3 regions of the Paenibacillus sp. FSL L8-0435 genome follow, and region 2 is predicted to be linked to each of the others. Evidence: riboswitches for the same ligand, from Rfam matches in the RefSeq annotation. Region 2 holds a riboswitch; each other region holds the start of a gene.
The links. A riboswitch is a leader RNA that binds a small molecule or an ion and turns the genes downstream of it on or off. The one in region 2 is predicted to bind cyclic di-AMP.
Positions count from the first base shown of each region.

Region 1 (5,692 bases), 2.1 Mb from region 2:
CCGCCATTGGAGACCTCTGTCTCAAGCGAAGATCCCCATCATTCCCGTTTTCTCCTTTGCATTCAGACAAAAACTGTCATTGAACAGTTAGAGAATAGAGATTAATTAGAAAAAATACTGTAATTTGTCAGGTTTTCAGTTTAGGAATTATTTAGTAGAATCAACAAATGAAAGAGGTTATGTGCTGCATTTCTTTCCTATGATTTATGGAAGGAGGTTTTGAAAGGGTTTACATAAAATAAATGCCAGACAATCCGCTATTCTTGTTTGTTATCCCTGGTCGCGGTTTCTCTATGTAACCATTTACTATTATCGAGGAGGATGAAAGTAGTGAAATTCAAACTAAAAAAGACGATTAATGTTCTTTTGGCCTGTTTAACAGCTCTGCCTTTGATGTTAACCCCGACAAATGTGTCAGCAGCCAGCGATGCCAACATTAATTTGTCCTCGGAAAAACAGCTAATCAAGGGCTTTGGAGGCATTAACCTTCCTGCCTGGATTGGTGATCTGACTCCCGCTCAACGTGAAACTGCTTTTGGTAATGATCAGAATCAGTTAGGCTTCTCAATTCTCAGGATTTACGTCGATCCAGATTCTAATAACTGGTACCGTGAAGTTGCCACAGCCAAACGGGCTATCGAAAAGGGTGCTATCGTATTCGCATCCCCATGGAATCCTCCAAGCAGCATGGTTGAAACGTTCAACCACAATGGAGACACAAATGCCAAACGCCTGAAATACGACAAATATGCCGCCTATGCGCAACATCTGAACGACTTTGTAACCTACATGAAAAATAACGGCGTAGATTTATATTCCATTTCTGTGCAAAATGAACCGGATTATGCTCATGACTGGACCTGGTGGACTCCACAAGAGATCCTTCGATTCATGAAAGAAAATGCCGGGTCCATTCAAGGTACCAAAGTCATGGCGCCTGAATCCTTCCAGTACTTAAAGAACATATCCGACCCAATCCTGAATGATCCGCAGGCGCTTGCCAACATGGACATTCTGGGAGCGCATACGTATGGAACACAGATTTCGAATTTTGCCTACCCTCTCTTTAAGCAAAAAGGAGCCGGTAAAGAACTGTGGATGACTGAGGTGTATGTTCCAAACAGTGATAACAACTCAGCAGACCGCTGGCCTGAAGCATTAGACGTTTCCTATCACATGCACAATGCCATGGTAGAAGGTGATTTCCAGGCCTATGTGTGGTGGTACATCCGCAGACAGTATGGTCCGATGAAAGAGGACGGTACCATAAGCAAACGCGGGTATAATATGGCTCATTTCTCTAAATTCGTTCGTCCAGGCTACCTGCGAGTCGATGCAACGAAAAATCCGGATACGAACACATTTGTCTCAGCCTATAAAGGTGATAACAAAGTCGTCGTTGTGGCAATTAACCGTGGAACTTCAGCCACAAGCCAAAAATTCGTTCTGCAGAATGGTAATGCCTCCACTGTGTCCTCATGGATTACAGACAGCGGTCGAAACTTGGCAAGCGGAACCCCGCTTACTGTATCCAATGGAGCCTTCACGGCACAGCTCCCACCTCAGAGCGTAACAACGTTTGTTGCCAACGTTACTGGCGGTAATAGCGGCGGGAATACAGGCAGTGGCACTACGTATGAAGCAGAGACCGGAACCTCACTTACGGAAGCTGCCATTGAAACAATCTACCCCGGTTACACTGGCTCCGGGTATGTTAACTTCAATGCGATGACTGGTTCGACCATTCAATGGAACGGCATTAATAACACTACAACAAGTACCAAAAACGTAAAGTTTCGTTATGCGCTGGAAAGCGGCACTCGGAACCTCGACATTTTTGTGAACGGAACCAAAGTCATCAGCAACGAGCCCTTTCCAGCTACGGGAAGCTGGTCCACTTGGGTTGAAAAAACAATACAGGTCCCCATGAACACGGGGACCAATACATTGAAAGTGGTTACCACTGGATCGGAAGGACCGAATATTGATAGCGTTAATGTTACCGCAGCACAATAAACGTTCCGTATGGCTGATGGAAGACATTTGCTGAACGTGCAGCTAAGCACTAACCTCTTGGATACTCGAGTCTAAAGTTAGTGTTATATCAAAAAATGCAAAAAAATACTCCTTAAGCGTTAACTTAAGGAGTATTTTTATTAGATGCGGTCGAGAGGACTCGAACCTCCACGGGGGGTTAGCCCACACGGACCTGAACCGTGCGCGTCTGCCAATTCCGCCACGACCGCATATTGTATCTCCGTGATCAATATCGGCGACAAGAAGTAATATATCATGTGGAATCTATCATGTCAACAATGAAAATAATTACAATAAAGCCCGAATCGAAACAGACGTCCATTTCGATTCGGGCTTTACCTTTAACTGCTAATAGTTTGGTTCATTATAACGGAAACATAATACAAATTACAGCTTGGAAGGCCAGTTACCGTACCAAGCATAACCGCCTCTTCTTTCTTTATCAATATCACTTAGTTTGTATTTAACGACCCCGTCACGACCAATAAAGATCGGTTTATCCGTTCCCACTTCGTAGAAACGAGCCCAGATCGGTGCAGCTTTGGAATCAGCGATAATTTTGCTGTCTCCGTTTGCTCTTTCATACTTGTAACCCGTAATCTTCACTTTGTTAAACCATGCTTCAGCTCCCTTAATGGATGCCGTAATTTTAGCGGTAGCAGGTCTGGTTTTCAGGAATTTAACAATCGTTACACTCTCTCCAGCCGTCAGTGATGGTACTTCATAGATTCTTGCGCTTGCCGGTTTAAGAGAACTGGAATCATGTTGTTGTCCCCATGCTGTCAGCTTACCGCCTGAAACAACCTGTGTATTCAGAATTGCATCTACACCTTTGGCAACTGAGTTTTTACTGCGGTTAGCAAGTGTGCTGTCGATAAACGAGAAATCACCTTTACGTGTCGCTACTTCATCCAACATGATCATTACATTAATCATGGCATCATCATTGTAAGTGATGTGCTTGTGATATCCGGAGCTTTGGTAAACTTGTGGCCATCCGCCGTTTGAATACTGCATGTTGATCAAAAAGTTAATTCCTTTGATTGCAGCTGTGGAGTAACGCGGATCATTCGTCTTTTTAAATTCCTTCGCCAATCTTCTAATTTCTGAGTATGTAGCCTTGTTGTCGATCGTGGACTTCGCCCACTCTCCACTTGTCTGTTTATAATCTTTTCTCCAACCTCCATCCGGCAGCTGGTTCTTCAAAATATCAGAAATACTCGCTGTAGTACCCGATGCATCCGCAGCAGATACCGTCCCTACAGGGAGAACTGCCATTCCAACTGCCGAGAACACCATCGTGCATGCCAGGACAAAAGTAATTATTTTCTTCGCTTTCAAATGTAACACTCTCCTATGTTCGTTTTTATAAATCTTCCACTTTTACTTACCTATGATACGCGTCCCCAAACCTCCTTTATTTGTATTTATCACATAATAAAATCAATTTTAATCCAATATGTGGATTGGATAATCAGATAATATGCAAAAAATCGATTTTTGTCAATATATGCAACTTAATGAATATAATCTCTCTAATTCTACATAACGGGATAGTTCTTTTAACTCATGACAAACCTATTTATTTATCCAAATTCGTCTTAAACGAATCAATAATGACGTTTTTGTCATGAATGATACCCAAACTTGATCCCTTCTTTCATATAAAAACCTTAATTCCGCTAACATTGAGGTATTACGAAGGGTTTTAAATAGGTTTGACAATTACGCATTTATGCAATATAGTTTCAAATAGTTACAAAAACTTAATTATTCATTGCCGAGTTTCATGTTTGAAAACGGGGGAACCAATTTGGGTGAATTATTCTTATACATAGGAAATATAGGGAACCTTCTACCGAACCCTTAGCTAACTCCGTAGGCATCGAAGGGAGAACATTGATTTTGAAAAAACTGATTATCTCCATTTTTGGAGCAGCTGTATTATTTACATCCGGGGCAACAAGCACAGAGGCAAGCAGTATCAACTCCGTAGTGAACAACATGACAGGTATACCTTACAAATGGGGTGGCACAACTGTAGCCGGCTTCGACTGTTCTGGTTTTATGAGATATCTTTTCAACAAATACAGCATTGAATTGCCACGTACTTCTCAGCAGCAAGCCAAAGCAGGTACGCCTGTATCCAAGAGCAATGTTCGGACAGGTGATCTGGTGTTCTTTAATACAACAGGCAAAGGCATTTCACATACAGGTGTATATATCGGCGGCGGACAATTCGCTCATGCCTCCAGCAGTAAAGGTGTAAGCATCACAAAGTTATCGAATCCATACTTTAATGACCGCTATGTAACAGCACGTCGGGTAACTGGACAGTTTATGTATGATAAAATGTTGGGTAAAATGTAATTCACATACAAAAAGGCATCGGTTATTAACCGGATGCCTTTTTTGTACTTAAAAATGTATGTTGCATTACTTACTAATGCAGCGCCTTCTGCACTCGCATCGCACCCTGAGACAGTGCATGTCCTCCTCCAACAGCTCCGGCCACCGCAACGGTCTCCATAATCTCCTGATCTGTTGCACCCTTAGCACGGGCTTCTTCTACATGGTAGAAGGTACATACCTCATTGTTGGCAAACAATCCAATCCCAAGCGCAATTAGCTGTTTTGTCTTCGCATCAATCACGCCAGGTTGGAAACATTCTCCGGTAAACTCATGATATGACTTCACCACACCTGGCAGTACATCGCTTAATGCTCCAATCTGATCCTTGTAGGCATGAACTTTATCATTCATCAATGTCATCGCTTGTAGCACACCCTCTCGGCTATAGTTACAGATCTTCCTCACTGTACCTATCTTCTCTCCCGAATGAGTCAATTATGCCAAGAAATCATGGTAATTCCAAACATTTAACGCTCATGGCTCTGCCATAATTATAAGCTGTTACTCACTAAGTGGACTCTGGCGCGGCTCGCTGAACAGCTGATAGCTGTAACCTCGGTCCAGCTTAACGACACGTCGATTCTGACGACGGATAAGTACCTGCTCGCCATCCCAGGCAACCACAATCCCCTTCACGTCGTTCGATTCCAGCTCGTCCCGTACTACTCTAACTTTCTCACCTGACAGACGCAGAGCGTCCAATTCTGTATCACTAATCATCTTCATGGCTCCTATATTTCAAATTTATTTACAAAAAGAGACCTAAATGAAAAGTCATTTAGGTCTCACGTGACTGTATTGGACTGTCATGTCATTCGAAATTATGTCCCGACTGAAAGTTACCGCTGCGCGTGCTCTTTGCTGTCGTTCTTCTCAAACCAAAAATCAAGCACTTTGGCGGACATCACACGTTCTTCAAGGTACTCCACTTGATGCGGTGTAAATTGTTCTTTCCAAGAGAAGGACAACTCTTCGCACAAGCCTACAATCGTCAGTAATTCTGACCAGGCAACATAGCGTTTGTACCAGAAAAATTGAGGATGTTCAATCATATAGGGATAAAGGTCATCGAATTCCGTATGTTTACAATCCAGGGCACGTTCAAAATGAACTTTCGATTCCGCCAGCTTATCATTAAAAAATTGTTCTGTTGCCAGTTGGTTCCCCATGGTGTTGCCTCCTCTCCCTAACATAACCCCATTATAAATGAAATCCGCGGTCATGCAAAGGCATAGTTCAAAA
Region 1 is NZ_CP150185.1:2,215,775-2,221,466, reverse strand. Features, by position in the region: gene NST33_RS10200 (carbohydrate-binding protein) at 331-2,016, shown strand; tRNA gene NST33_RS10195 (tRNA-Leu) at 2,162-2,246, opposite strand; gene pelA (pectate lyase) at 2,425-3,387, opposite strand; cyclic di-AMP (ydaO/yuaA leader) riboswitch at 3,806-3,937, shown strand; gene NST33_RS10185 (C40 family peptidase) at 3,943-4,407, shown strand; gene NST33_RS10180 (carboxymuconolactone decarboxylase family protein) at 4,481-4,810, opposite strand; gene NST33_RS10175 (hypothetical protein) at 4,952-5,170, opposite strand; gene NST33_RS10170 (hypothetical protein) at 5,290-5,619, opposite strand.
Region 1: another riboswitch for cyclic di-AMP. It lies ahead of NST33_RS10185 (C40 family peptidase); the one in region 2 lies ahead of NST33_RS00545 (C40 family peptidase).

Region 2 (5,692 bases):
GGACCCAGCTCATCAGGATCTGAAAGAACGTTATTTCCATGCTGCGAAGGCCGCTCTAGCCAATTATAGCAAATGGTTTGGCCCGTATCCTTACGCTACCTTATCCATCGTAGTTCCACCCAAAGCGGGGAACGGTGCTGGAGGTATGGAATACCCTACGCTAGTTACGGCCTTTGGAGCCGATGACACTACGCCAGGTTATGACCTGGAACGTACCGTAATCCACGAGATCGGACACCAGTACTTCTACGGCATGGTTGCCAGCAACGAATTCGAGGAGGCCTGGCTGGATGAGGGATTCACCTCTTATGCAGAAGACAAACTGATGGAGCAGGAATACGGATTGATTCCGAATCTGCCGGTACAATCGGGACTGATTACGTCTCCTTCATCCTTAACACAAGAATCTTGGAAGTTCGATTCACAGAATGAGTACGCCGCCAATGTCTATACACGTGGCAAGCTTGTATTGCTTGGTATCGAACATCAAGTCGGTGCCAAAAAGATGGAACGCATTCTCTCTACCTATGTGAAGAAATACCGCTTCAAACATCCCACTTCGGCTGATTTCCAGAACGTTGTGGAACAAGTGACCCGCACTTCCTGGTCTGATTATTTTGATCAATACGTCTATGGTAACGGGATGGCTGACTTTGCTGTAGAGAAGATTCGTGTTACGCCCGTACAGAAAGACAGTCAAACATTGTACGAGTCATCCGTGACGATAGCAAAAAAAGGGAGTGATTACAACGCCGTTCCTGTTCGCATTGCTTTTGAAGACGGGCATATCCTCACCAAGCAATGGAATGGAAAAGAAGATCGCATCACGTATAAATTAACTCACACATCCCCCGTATCCTGGGCCATGACCGATCCCCTGTACTCGATCGTGCTGGAGAACCGCCATATGAACAATTTCCTGAAATCCGGACTGGATGAGCAGGCAAAGTCCCGCTGGAGCATGAGTGTAACCAAACTAATAGAAGCCATATTCGGAGGTCTGTCATGGTGAGGTGGAAACGGTGAAAGCGAAAATACGTGAAGGCTGGTTTCTCGTCCGTCAGCATATGTTCATTGCCGCAATTTTATTTCTCTATCAACTCATTTGGGGATATTTCTTCTATCGAATGGTACAATCGGCGGTCATCCCACTACTCCTGCGTTATCCGGATGCTGATGCCGGGGAGTTGAGTACACTTTTGTTCAAAATGGAAAGTCAACTTAACCTGTCTACCCATCCGGAGGTTCATCGTTATCTATGGATTCTCGGGGGCATGCTGCTGGTTCGCATGTTGATCAGCCCCCTCATTCAGGCAGGACTGCTCTACTCACTTCAGCACTTTAATTCTACAGAAGAGCGCATCCCCTTTGTCCGCGGAATCAAAAATCTGTGGAAACCGATGCTGCTGCTCCACACCATACGTACATTATTGATACTTCTGCCCGCCTACTGGCTCATACCGAAGCTCTACTCCATTCTCATGGACGGATTTCATTCCCTTCAATTACTGTTGCCTGGTATACCTTATGTTGCTGCCTGGATTGTATATGGTTGGATCATCCACCATGCCATACTCTACATGCAGTTCGGTGTGTCGGCACCAGAAGGAGAAGGCGGGGCTCACGGTACCCTCAAAGCACTCTGGATTGCAATGCGTCATCTCATCGCTGTAATCGGCATTGCACTCCTGCTGGGCGGAGTACACCTGCTCGTCTTTGGGGCCTTCACTTCAGCCTCATGGTTATTAACGGGACTTACCGGACTTATACTACAACAGACGTATCCACTTGCCAGATGTCTATTGAGTCTGTGGAAAATATGCAGCCATTTCCGATTATGGCAGTCCAAAATATCCAAAGGTGAGAGCAGATAGTTTAAAAATTGTTACCATCACATGTTAAACTCATGGCCTAATATGCCCTTATAAATAGGCAAACCTCAACCTTTCCCCGTCAAAGGTCGAGGTTTTTTTTGCTAAATTTGTTGCTAAACGTTGCCAAAGCCGTACTCCTCTGTTACAATAATCGCAGTGAGTTTTTAGTAACAACTTTGTAATCTTTACATTCATATTTGTAACTACTTAAAATTAAATCGTCATTTCTTGATTTCGCAGGTGCATAACTAGCATAGCCAAATTCCTGGCACCTGGGAAGCGGGGGAACCAGTTATGGGTGAATTGATCTTGCTACAGAGGGATCATAGGGGACCTTCAACCGAATCCTTAAGCTAACCTCGCAGGCGTTGGAAGGGGAATATCTCTTGTTCAAGAAGAAATTAACCGCAGCTGTACTTAGCATCACATTCGCATTATCACTTGGTGCAGGTAGCGCATTCGCAGATTCAAAGATGGACACAGTAATTGATTCAGCAATGGGAACTACATACAAAAGTGGGGGAACAACGCTTAACGGCTTTGACTGCTCCGGATTTACACGGTATGTATTCGACAAGTTGGGTATTGATTTGGCACGCCAATCCAGTTCCCAATTCGACATGGGTGATTCCGTATCCCGTATGGAAATGAGAGCTGGTGACCTGGTGTTCTTTAATACAACAGGTAAAGGCGTATCTCATGTAGGAATCTTTGTAGGGGATGGAAAGTTTGCACACTCCTCTTCTTCCAAAGGCGTTACGATCAGTGCATTGAGTGAAAACTATTGGGCCAATCGTTATGTTGGCGCGAAACGGATTATGAGCACGGACGCATATGAATCACTGGCCCTTGACTAGGGACAAGCTGAGCAACATGATGCTGTAACCATTAACCATACTGGAACGAAGCAAGAAGCATAACAGAACCGCCCGGTACATTCTCCGCAGGAATGTATCCGGCGGTTTTTTTGTGCTTCAATCCTTATTTATGTTGCAAGTTATACTCTGGGCATATCCTGCGACATCAACAGGTTCATTTTGCGTTCGTTCGTCCGTGCCCTTATGATGTTTTTACCCATCCCGTTATAATATAAACGAAATTACCGGAACTTTTGTTTCATTTTTTTTCTTGGGAAGGAAGACTTGCTAAATGAACATCACTTTTGTAGAGTGGACAAAGAGTTCTGTTTCAAGGAAAGGAGCATGCAGGTGTATGAAGGAAACCCCTGTGACGTTTCACGTTGTACCCATGCGTGAAGAACATGCGGAGCTTATCTGCAGTTGGCAGTATGATCCGCCTTACAATATCTACAGCTGGCTCCCCTGGGAGCAGATGAAGGCTCTGGAAGTGGAATTCGGAGATGCACAGCTGCGGCAGGAGCAATATGCGATCGTCCTGGATCAGAACGATCGTATATGTGGGTTCGCTCAATACTTCCCACTTCAAGGGGTAACCCGGATTGGCCTTGGAATGCATCCAGAGCTGTGTGGTCAGGGTCAAGGGACAGTTTTTGTCACTGCCATTGTACAGGAAGCCATTCGCCGAAATCCCACGAATGAGATTGATCTGGAAGTACTCACTTGGAATGCTCGTGCCATTCAAGTCTATCTGAAGAGTGGATTTGTCACCCAGGATACATACGAACGACAGACCCCAAGCGGCTTGAAGCCCTTTCACTGTATGGTTTATGAAGGGCCTCGTGGTTAGAATCCATTGCAAAACAACCAAATTTGCCCCTTGTTATGTGATTAGTTCAAAAAATTCCCACAAAATGCTATGATGTCAGTACAGGTTCCGTTATAATGATATGGATAGTTTCAGGTTAGATGATCTTTCATTCTGGAGGGGACATAAGGGATGCACAAATGGATCATGAGCGGAGTATTTTTTGCAGCATGCGCTTTAGCTATTGTTTTAATGTTTACGCTTCCAGGGAAAGAAGAAGTGGCTGAAGAAGCCAAACCAACCATGCCGGAAGTAACATTGGATGCCGGACAGGCTGAGGCACTGGTCAAAGCCAATTGTATCTCCTGTCACGGGGATCAGCTTCAAGGTGGCGTAGGACCTGCTCTGGCAAACATCGGCAGTCAGGATGATCTGGAGAAGATCTATTCTACGATTGTCAAAGGTAAAGGTGGTATGCCTTCCTTCAAGGGCAAACTGCAGGATGAAGAGATTGCAAATATCGCCATGTGGCTGTCAGAGAAGAAATAATCTCTGCACGCACTACATAATGAAGAGGCCCTTAATCCCCTTTTGGGAGAATAAGAGCCTCTTTGTTATACCAATTATTAGGCATCAGCCGCCTGCTCAGCCAGAAAGGCCTCAACTTCACTTGCGGACGGCATCCCGGACTGGGCGCCGAGCTTCGTCACGGATAACGCGGCCGCACCCATGGCGAAGCCTACGGCCGCGTCCAAAGTCTCACCGCGCGCGAGGGCTACCGCCAGCGCGCCGTTGAAGCAATCGCCAGCGCCGGTCGTATCGACGGCGCTTACGGCGTAGCCGGGCGCACGGCACGCGCCGGCACGCCCTGCTTGAACGCGGCCACCAGGCGCCGCCGCGTATACAGCCCCCTCGGGGCCGAGCGTCGTGACGACAGCGGCCCCGAGGGATGCGGCGAGCTCTGCGACCGCCGCATCCAGGTCTTCCGGCCGGAGATGATCCCGGCCGGTAAGCACGGCAAGCTCGCTGCGGTTCGGCGTGACAACGTCGACGCACCGCAGGAGCTCCTGGGGCAGACCCGGCACCGCGGGAGCCGGGTTGAGCACCACCAGTGCGCTGCCTTCAGCCGCCAGTTGGGCGGCGCGGGTAACCGCTGGCAGCGGGATCTCCAGCTGCAGCAGCACCGCTGCGGCTGCAGTCAGGCTTTTTACCGTATCCGCCTCTTCCAGCATCTCAGGCACCACTTGCCCATTCGCGCCAGGAATAACAATAATCCGGTTGTCTCCCCTAGAGAGCCAAATGGACGCCGTCCCTGTAACCGTGTCTTCCAATACGCGAACCTGCGAGGCATCTGCACCACTTTCCGTCAGACTGTGCAGCAGACGTTCGCCAAAACCGTCCGATCCCACCGCACCAATCATCGTAGTCTGTCCACCCAGACGCGCAGCAGCAACAGCTTGGTTGGCCCCTTTGCCACCAGCGAGATAATGCAGTTCCTCACCGCTCACCGTCTCTCCCTCTTCCGGAATCATGTCTGTCTTCACCACGAGATCCATATTGAGACTGCCTACGACAGCAATGAGAGGTTGTTTCTGATTATAGTCTGACATGTATGGTTCACTCACTTCTGGCCGCGCGATAATAACTGACCTCGTTATTCCGACCTCATTTTGTCATAAGCTTCGTTATATTGTCCTGCTTCCTTGATATCTACAGATGTGATACCACCCGCATCCCATGACGTCAGACGCAGCGTAACCGTTGTATAGTCAATCGTAATAAAAGGATGATGATTGAATGCTTCCGAGATCGCAGCGACCTCATCCACAAATGCAATCCCTTTCATGTAGTTGGAGAACACGAATTTACGTACAATCCACCGTCCCTCTTCCAGTTCCCAGCCTTCCAGCCTCCCTAGATGAGCTTCGACTTCCTCTTGCGAAAAAACCATGCGTTATCTTCCTCCCCATAGGATGGTACATTACAGACGTATGTCCGTATAACCACCGACACCTTCGGTGCGATCAACAGCAACCTCAAAGGCCAGGCTCACCGCCATGCGGTTGGCCCATTTCACGACTAACATCTTACCACGGACAAGCTTCAAAATCCAATCACCTACATGGCATAGAACCAATAACCATAAGGCTTTG
Region 2 is NZ_CP150185.1:108,159-113,850, reverse strand. Features, by position in the region: gene NST33_RS00555 (M1 family metallopeptidase) at 1-1,012, shown strand, start outside; gene NST33_RS00550 (hypothetical protein) at 1,023-1,874, shown strand; cyclic di-AMP (ydaO/yuaA leader) riboswitch at 2,120-2,257, shown strand; gene NST33_RS00545 (C40 family peptidase) at 2,297-2,731, shown strand; gene NST33_RS00540 (GNAT family protein) at 3,087-3,581, shown strand; gene NST33_RS00535 (cytochrome c) at 3,732-4,088, shown strand; gene rbsK (ribokinase) at 4,166-5,149, opposite strand; gene NST33_RS00525 (4a-hydroxytetrahydrobiopterin dehydratase) at 5,194-5,490, opposite strand; gene NST33_RS00520 (hypothetical protein) at 5,521-5,676, opposite strand.

Region 3 (5,692 bases), 3.2 Mb from region 2:
AACGCATTGACGCGGCAATCGTTGAAGATACCGTTGCTGCAGGTTATCTGGACGATATCATTGGACTTGCTGCTGCTGTTCCGGACGAAGAGCAAGCAGAAGCGGCAATCGGGATTCGTAAAGGTAATACCGAGCTGCTAGCTGCAGTAAATGGAACACTGGAGCGACTGAAAAGTGAAGATAAAATCAATCAGATGGTGACGGACGCCAGCCTCTTGATGGCGGATAAAGCGAACAAATCACAAAATATTTTCCAAGTATTCTGGGAGTACAAAAGTTTCTATGCTACAGGTGTAGGATACACACTTCTGTTGTCTGCACTTGGGGTTATCTTCGGGGTAATTATTGGATTGATCATCTGTTTGTTCCGTTTGCATGACGCTGCAATCTTGCGCTGGATCGGTACTGCTTACGTTGAAGTGATCCGTGGCACACCGATGCTGGTACAATTAATGATTATTTACTATGGTTTTTCCCTGAGCTTTGGCATTAACTTCACTGCCCTTCAGGCAGGTATCATCACGCTTTCCATTAATAGTGGTGCGTATCTAGCGGAGATTTTCCGTGCAGGTATCCAAGGGGTGGATCGTGGCCAGTTGGAAGCAGCTCGCTCCCTCGGAATGGGCAGAGGTGCAGCCATGCGCTACATCATATTGCCACAGGCTTTCAAGGCCGTATTGCCGGCAATTGGTAATGAATTCATAACGATTATCAAGGAATCCTCCATTATCTCTGTTATCGGTATGGTGGACATTATGTATCAGGCAAGTGTAGTCAAGAACATTACGTACCAAGGCTTGAGTCCATTTTTGATTGCAGCAGCCATCTACTTTGTAATGACGTTTATTTTGTCCAAGCTGCTGGGACGACTGGAAAGGAAGTTGAGTGCAAGTGATAGACGTTAGACAATTACACAAATCTTATGGAAATAACGATGTGCTTAAGGGCATTAATGTGACGATTGGCAAAGGCGAGGTTGTCGTGGTTATCGGTCCTTCCGGTTCAGGTAAAAGTACATTCTTGCGTTGTCTGAACCTCTTGGAACAACCTACATCAGGTGAAATCGATTTTGAAGGTGTTTCAATTACGGACCCCAAGCACAACATTAATGCAACTCGGGAAAAAATGGGCATGGTGTTCCAGCATTTCAACCTGTTCCCACACAAAACGGTACAGCAAAACATCACGATTGCTCCGATTAAAGTGAAGAAACAATCCACGCAGGAAGCGGAGAAAATTGCTGCTGATCTGCTTAACACTGTGGGCTTGTACGATAAAAAAGATACATTCCCGAATCAGCTGTCCGGTGGACAGAAGCAGCGGATCGCTATTGCAAGAGCATTGGCTATGCAGCCGCATGTCATGCTGTTTGACGAGCCTACTTCGGCACTGGACCCCGAGATGGTCGGTGAAGTGTTGGATGTCATGAAACGTCTTGCAGAAGGTGGGATGACTATGGTCATTGTAACGCATGAGATGGGTTTTGCACGTGAAGTAGGAGACCGGATCCTGTTCATGGATGGCGGGGTTATTGTAGAAGAGGGAACACCTGATGAGGTGTTTGGAGCACCAAAAAATTCACGTACACGTGATTTTCTTGCCAAAGTACTCTAAATGAAAGTGATCAATAGCGTTACTGACTTCGAGTCGGTGACGCTATTTTTTTATGGTTAATAATCACGTATGGATTCGGAAAAGTAACTATTCTGTTACCAAATGTAAAGTAATCGGGTCGTCCAATATTTCTAAAGTATCCAGTACTCTTACATATGCTTACATGCTAAAAAACCATTTGGTAAGAATTACTACAAGTTCAGGTTACAAAATTGTGATATATTGAACTCTGCCGAAACTTCCGGACAGGGAGTGCGGGGGATGTAACGATGCAGATTTGTGCAGGGGGAAGATCTACAGCACACTGCTTGGGGTGAATTAGGGGTACATAACGTTTCAAATGTAATGAAGAACCTATAGGGTGGGCTCCTCATCCGAATCCGACAACTAACTTCGCAGGCACAATGAGGGAGGAAGACCATGATTAACAAGAAACGTATAGCCAAAACAGCAGTAGCATTAATGACAACAGCAATGCTCATTCAAGCCGTTCCGGCTCACGCCGATTCAGTTCATGTGGCCAAAGAAGGGGATACCTTCTACACCTTATCAAAACAATATGGAGTAGCAATGAACACGTTGGTTAAAGCAAACAACGACATTTCACCTTACAATATTTATGGTGGTTTGAAAATTACAATTCCTGGTAAGGCAAACAATCTAGCTGCCGCGGCGACGGGGAGCAAGACCCAAGCCAAAACGGTTACTACAGCAAGCTTGGACGTTAACGCAGATAACAAAGTGGTTCAAGCCTGGGGTAAAACATTCGATTACAGCAAAGCTGTGAACGTGAAAGCAACGGCATACTCTGCAGATCCGTCTGAAAATGGAGGCTGGGGTGCAGTCGATTATTTCGGAAATGACCTTGAACTGGGTACGATTGCAGTTGATCCAAGTGTAATTCCACTCGGAACCAAAGTACTGGTAACGGGTCACAGCCATCCAGGATTGCCAAAACAGGCTTTTGTAGCCACAGCGCGTGATGTAGGCGGTGCAATCAAGGGTCACCGGATTGATATCTTTATCCCGGGTAGCAAACAGTCCGTAAGCACATTTGGATTTCAGGATATCGAGCTGTACATTCTGAAGTAGAAAATTAATTACATCTAACGAATTCAAACAGGGTGTCTGCCAGTCGCAAACTTGCGATTGAACAGCACCCTTTTAATATTCTCATTTATTTCTTCATCGTCATCTTAATCTTTGGCCTTTGACAATCCCAGCATTTCGTCCAAGGTGACAAGTTCATATCCGCGCTTTTGCAATTCCTCAATGATTTCAGGCAAAGCCTCAATCGTGCCGTTCAGGTTTGATCCTACACCGCCTCCAGCATGTTGCAGAACGATGGAGCCTGGTTTTACGGCAGACAGGATGTTATCTTTCACCTGTTCCTTTGAAAGGCCTTTCCAGTCCAGAGAGTCTACGTTCCAGTTCACAATGCTATAGTGTTGTTTGGCAGCCCATCTCAGCTGTTCTTCATTAATGTCTCCATAAGGCGGCCGAATCATCTTCGGCGTATATCCCGCCAAACGTCGAATAATATCCCCGGTATGTAAAATTTGTTTGCGAAAGGCATTCATCGACAGCTTACTGAATTCAGGATGATTGTAGCTGTGATTACCAACCATATGCCCTTCCTTAATGATGCGTTTCACCAGATCCGGATGTTTCTCTGCACGACTACCCACGATGAAGAATGTAGCTCTGACATTGTATTTCTTCAATACATCCAGCACTTGTGGACTAAATCGTGGATCAGGTACATCATCAAAAGTCAGTGCAACCTTCTTTGTTGAAGGACCATTGGTTTTGAACGTATCGGCATATTTTTGACGTAACTGTCCCAATGTCAGTTGTTCTTCTTCCGCAGAATCCGAACCTGATACGGATTCACTTGGCGGGCTTGAAACATCCCGCGATGAAACTGGAGCATGATATCCTCCGAGAAAAATAACGATAACCATCAGCATAATGAGGCGTACGCGCATAATAACGGCCTCCTTTTCCAAAATGACGTTCTCTTTGGTATGCCCGGGCTATCCATAAGTTATGCGTAGTGTGAGAATTTTCATTGCCGATGTAGCTCATGAAAGCCATAATTCCTCCATATATAACATATAGAAAAGGATAGGTGGATGGGTATGAGTACATATGATTTGAAATCCATACGTTTACAGGTGATTGAAGCAGGAGAAGATAAGGTTTTTCTCGTTACGGGAGGAAAGGCGCATATTGGCGCCGCAGCCACATTCTATGTAGATCATGAGCGCGTAAGCGGGACGACGGTACATATTCCCGGTCATAAGGAACAAGAACTGTGTGAGCGGCTTGCCCGGAAGGCTGCCCAGCAGCTGAAAGTAACCGTTACGGTGATCATGGGTATTCATTTTGATTCCATCACGCGGATGCAGATCGACGAAATCGTGCAGACTGCAGAGAGGTTGATGGAAGATCATCTGATCAAAGATAAACGATCTTCCTGACGTAAGAGTCATCGAATGTTTTGATTTTATTTGCTAAAATTGAAACGAGTTGTAGATTGTTACGTATGTATGTTTATATACGATGTAATATCGACTAGGAGGAATAACATAATGTCCATTTTCAAACGTTTGCGTGATCTAACCATGTCTAACATCAACGCCATTATTGACAAGGCGGAAGATCCAATCAAGATGACGGAACAATATATCCGCGACATGCAAGAGGATCTGGAAGATGCGGAGAAAGCAGTAGCTCAACAAATCGCCATTGAGAAGAAATTCAAGCAGTTATTCGAAGAGCAGGAAGCTCTTGTGAAGAAACGTGAAGAGCAGGCGCATACGGCGGCACGTGCTCAGAATCTGGATTTGGCTCGACGTGCTCTGGAAGAGAAAAAGGCTGCTGAAGAGAAGATGGCTGAGTATAAAACCAGCTATGACCAAAACAAGGCTTCTGCAGATAACCTGCGTGGCAAGCTCGACGAGATGCGTAAGCAACTGACTCAAATGAAGAACAAACGTGAAACACTGGTAGCCCGCTACAATGCAGCAAAAGCCCAAACGGAAATCAACAAAGCGTTGAATGGGTTTGGCTCTGATACTGCAAGTGCTGGTATGAAGCGTATGGAAGAGAAAATGATGCAGATGGAAGCACAGGCAGAAGCAAGTAACGAAATGTCTTCCAAAGGCAAGTCTTTGGATGAAGAGTTCGAGAAGTTGGGTAAAGATCAAGCTGTTGAAGACGAACTCGCAGCATTGATGAAACAGTACGATAATAAGAACTAATACCTTGGTTGTCAGCAGGGTTAACCAGCGGAGGAGAAGAGCATTTCTCCTTCGCTTTTAAATGCGGTTCATGTTGATATGTGGGGGCTGTGTAAATGGATTTGAATATTTTGGCGATGTTGGTCTGGACCGGATCTGGTTCGGTTTTGCTGTTTGTCTTGATGTATGTAGATTCACTGTTCACGAAATATAAGGATTTTGCTGAAGTTAAGGCTGGCAATATGGCAGTAACCACACGTATGGTGATGAAATTATTTGCACAAGGGTATGTACTCGCTACGTCCATTTCTACAGCTGGTCATCTTGGAGAGGCATTGCTGGTCTCCGTTGTATCCTTTATCATTTTGTTGATTCTGGAGAGCGTTGTACACTTTATGATTCGCAAATGGGCCAATCTGGATCTGGATACGGGAATTCAGCAAGGGAAGACAGGATACGGGTTGTTCTCTGGCGCTTTACATATCGTGGGCGCACTGATTATTGCAGCTTGTTTATAAGATAAGGAACAGGAGTAATTCTCATGAGTGTATGGAAACGAATTAAAGGAATACTAACAAAACCTGAACCACCGCAGGCAGAGAAAACGATGCTTCAGCTTGCACCTGGTGATATCTGTGAGGTTTCTCTGGTCACTTATGAAGTCGTTGGTCGGGTACAAAATCGCGCTCGAAATGCAGTTGTGCTCACGCTGCAGGATGGTACCGCATTTCGATATTTGCATATCGAAGAACGTGAACTCACACGTTACGCTCTATATACACCAATTGATGGCAGGCTTGATGCACCTGATGAGGTGCCCACATTACTGGACC
Region 3 is NZ_CP150185.1:3,969,936-3,975,627, reverse strand. Features, by position in the region: gene NST33_RS17220 (ABC transporter substrate-binding protein/permease) at 1-905, shown strand, start outside; gene NST33_RS17215 (amino acid ABC transporter ATP-binding protein) at 892-1,614, shown strand; cyclic di-AMP (ydaO/yuaA leader) riboswitch at 1,835-2,032, shown strand; gene NST33_RS17210 (3D domain-containing protein) at 2,035-2,706, shown strand; gene NST33_RS17205 (polysaccharide deacetylase family protein) at 2,811-3,602, opposite strand; gene NST33_RS17200 (hypothetical protein) at 3,756-4,097, shown strand; gene NST33_RS17195 (PspA/IM30 family protein) at 4,209-4,880, shown strand; gene NST33_RS17190 (DUF350 domain-containing protein) at 4,976-5,377, shown strand; gene NST33_RS17185 (DUF4178 domain-containing protein) at 5,401-5,692, shown strand, end outside.
Region 3: another riboswitch for cyclic di-AMP. It lies ahead of NST33_RS17210 (3D domain-containing protein); the one in region 2 lies ahead of NST33_RS00545 (C40 family peptidase).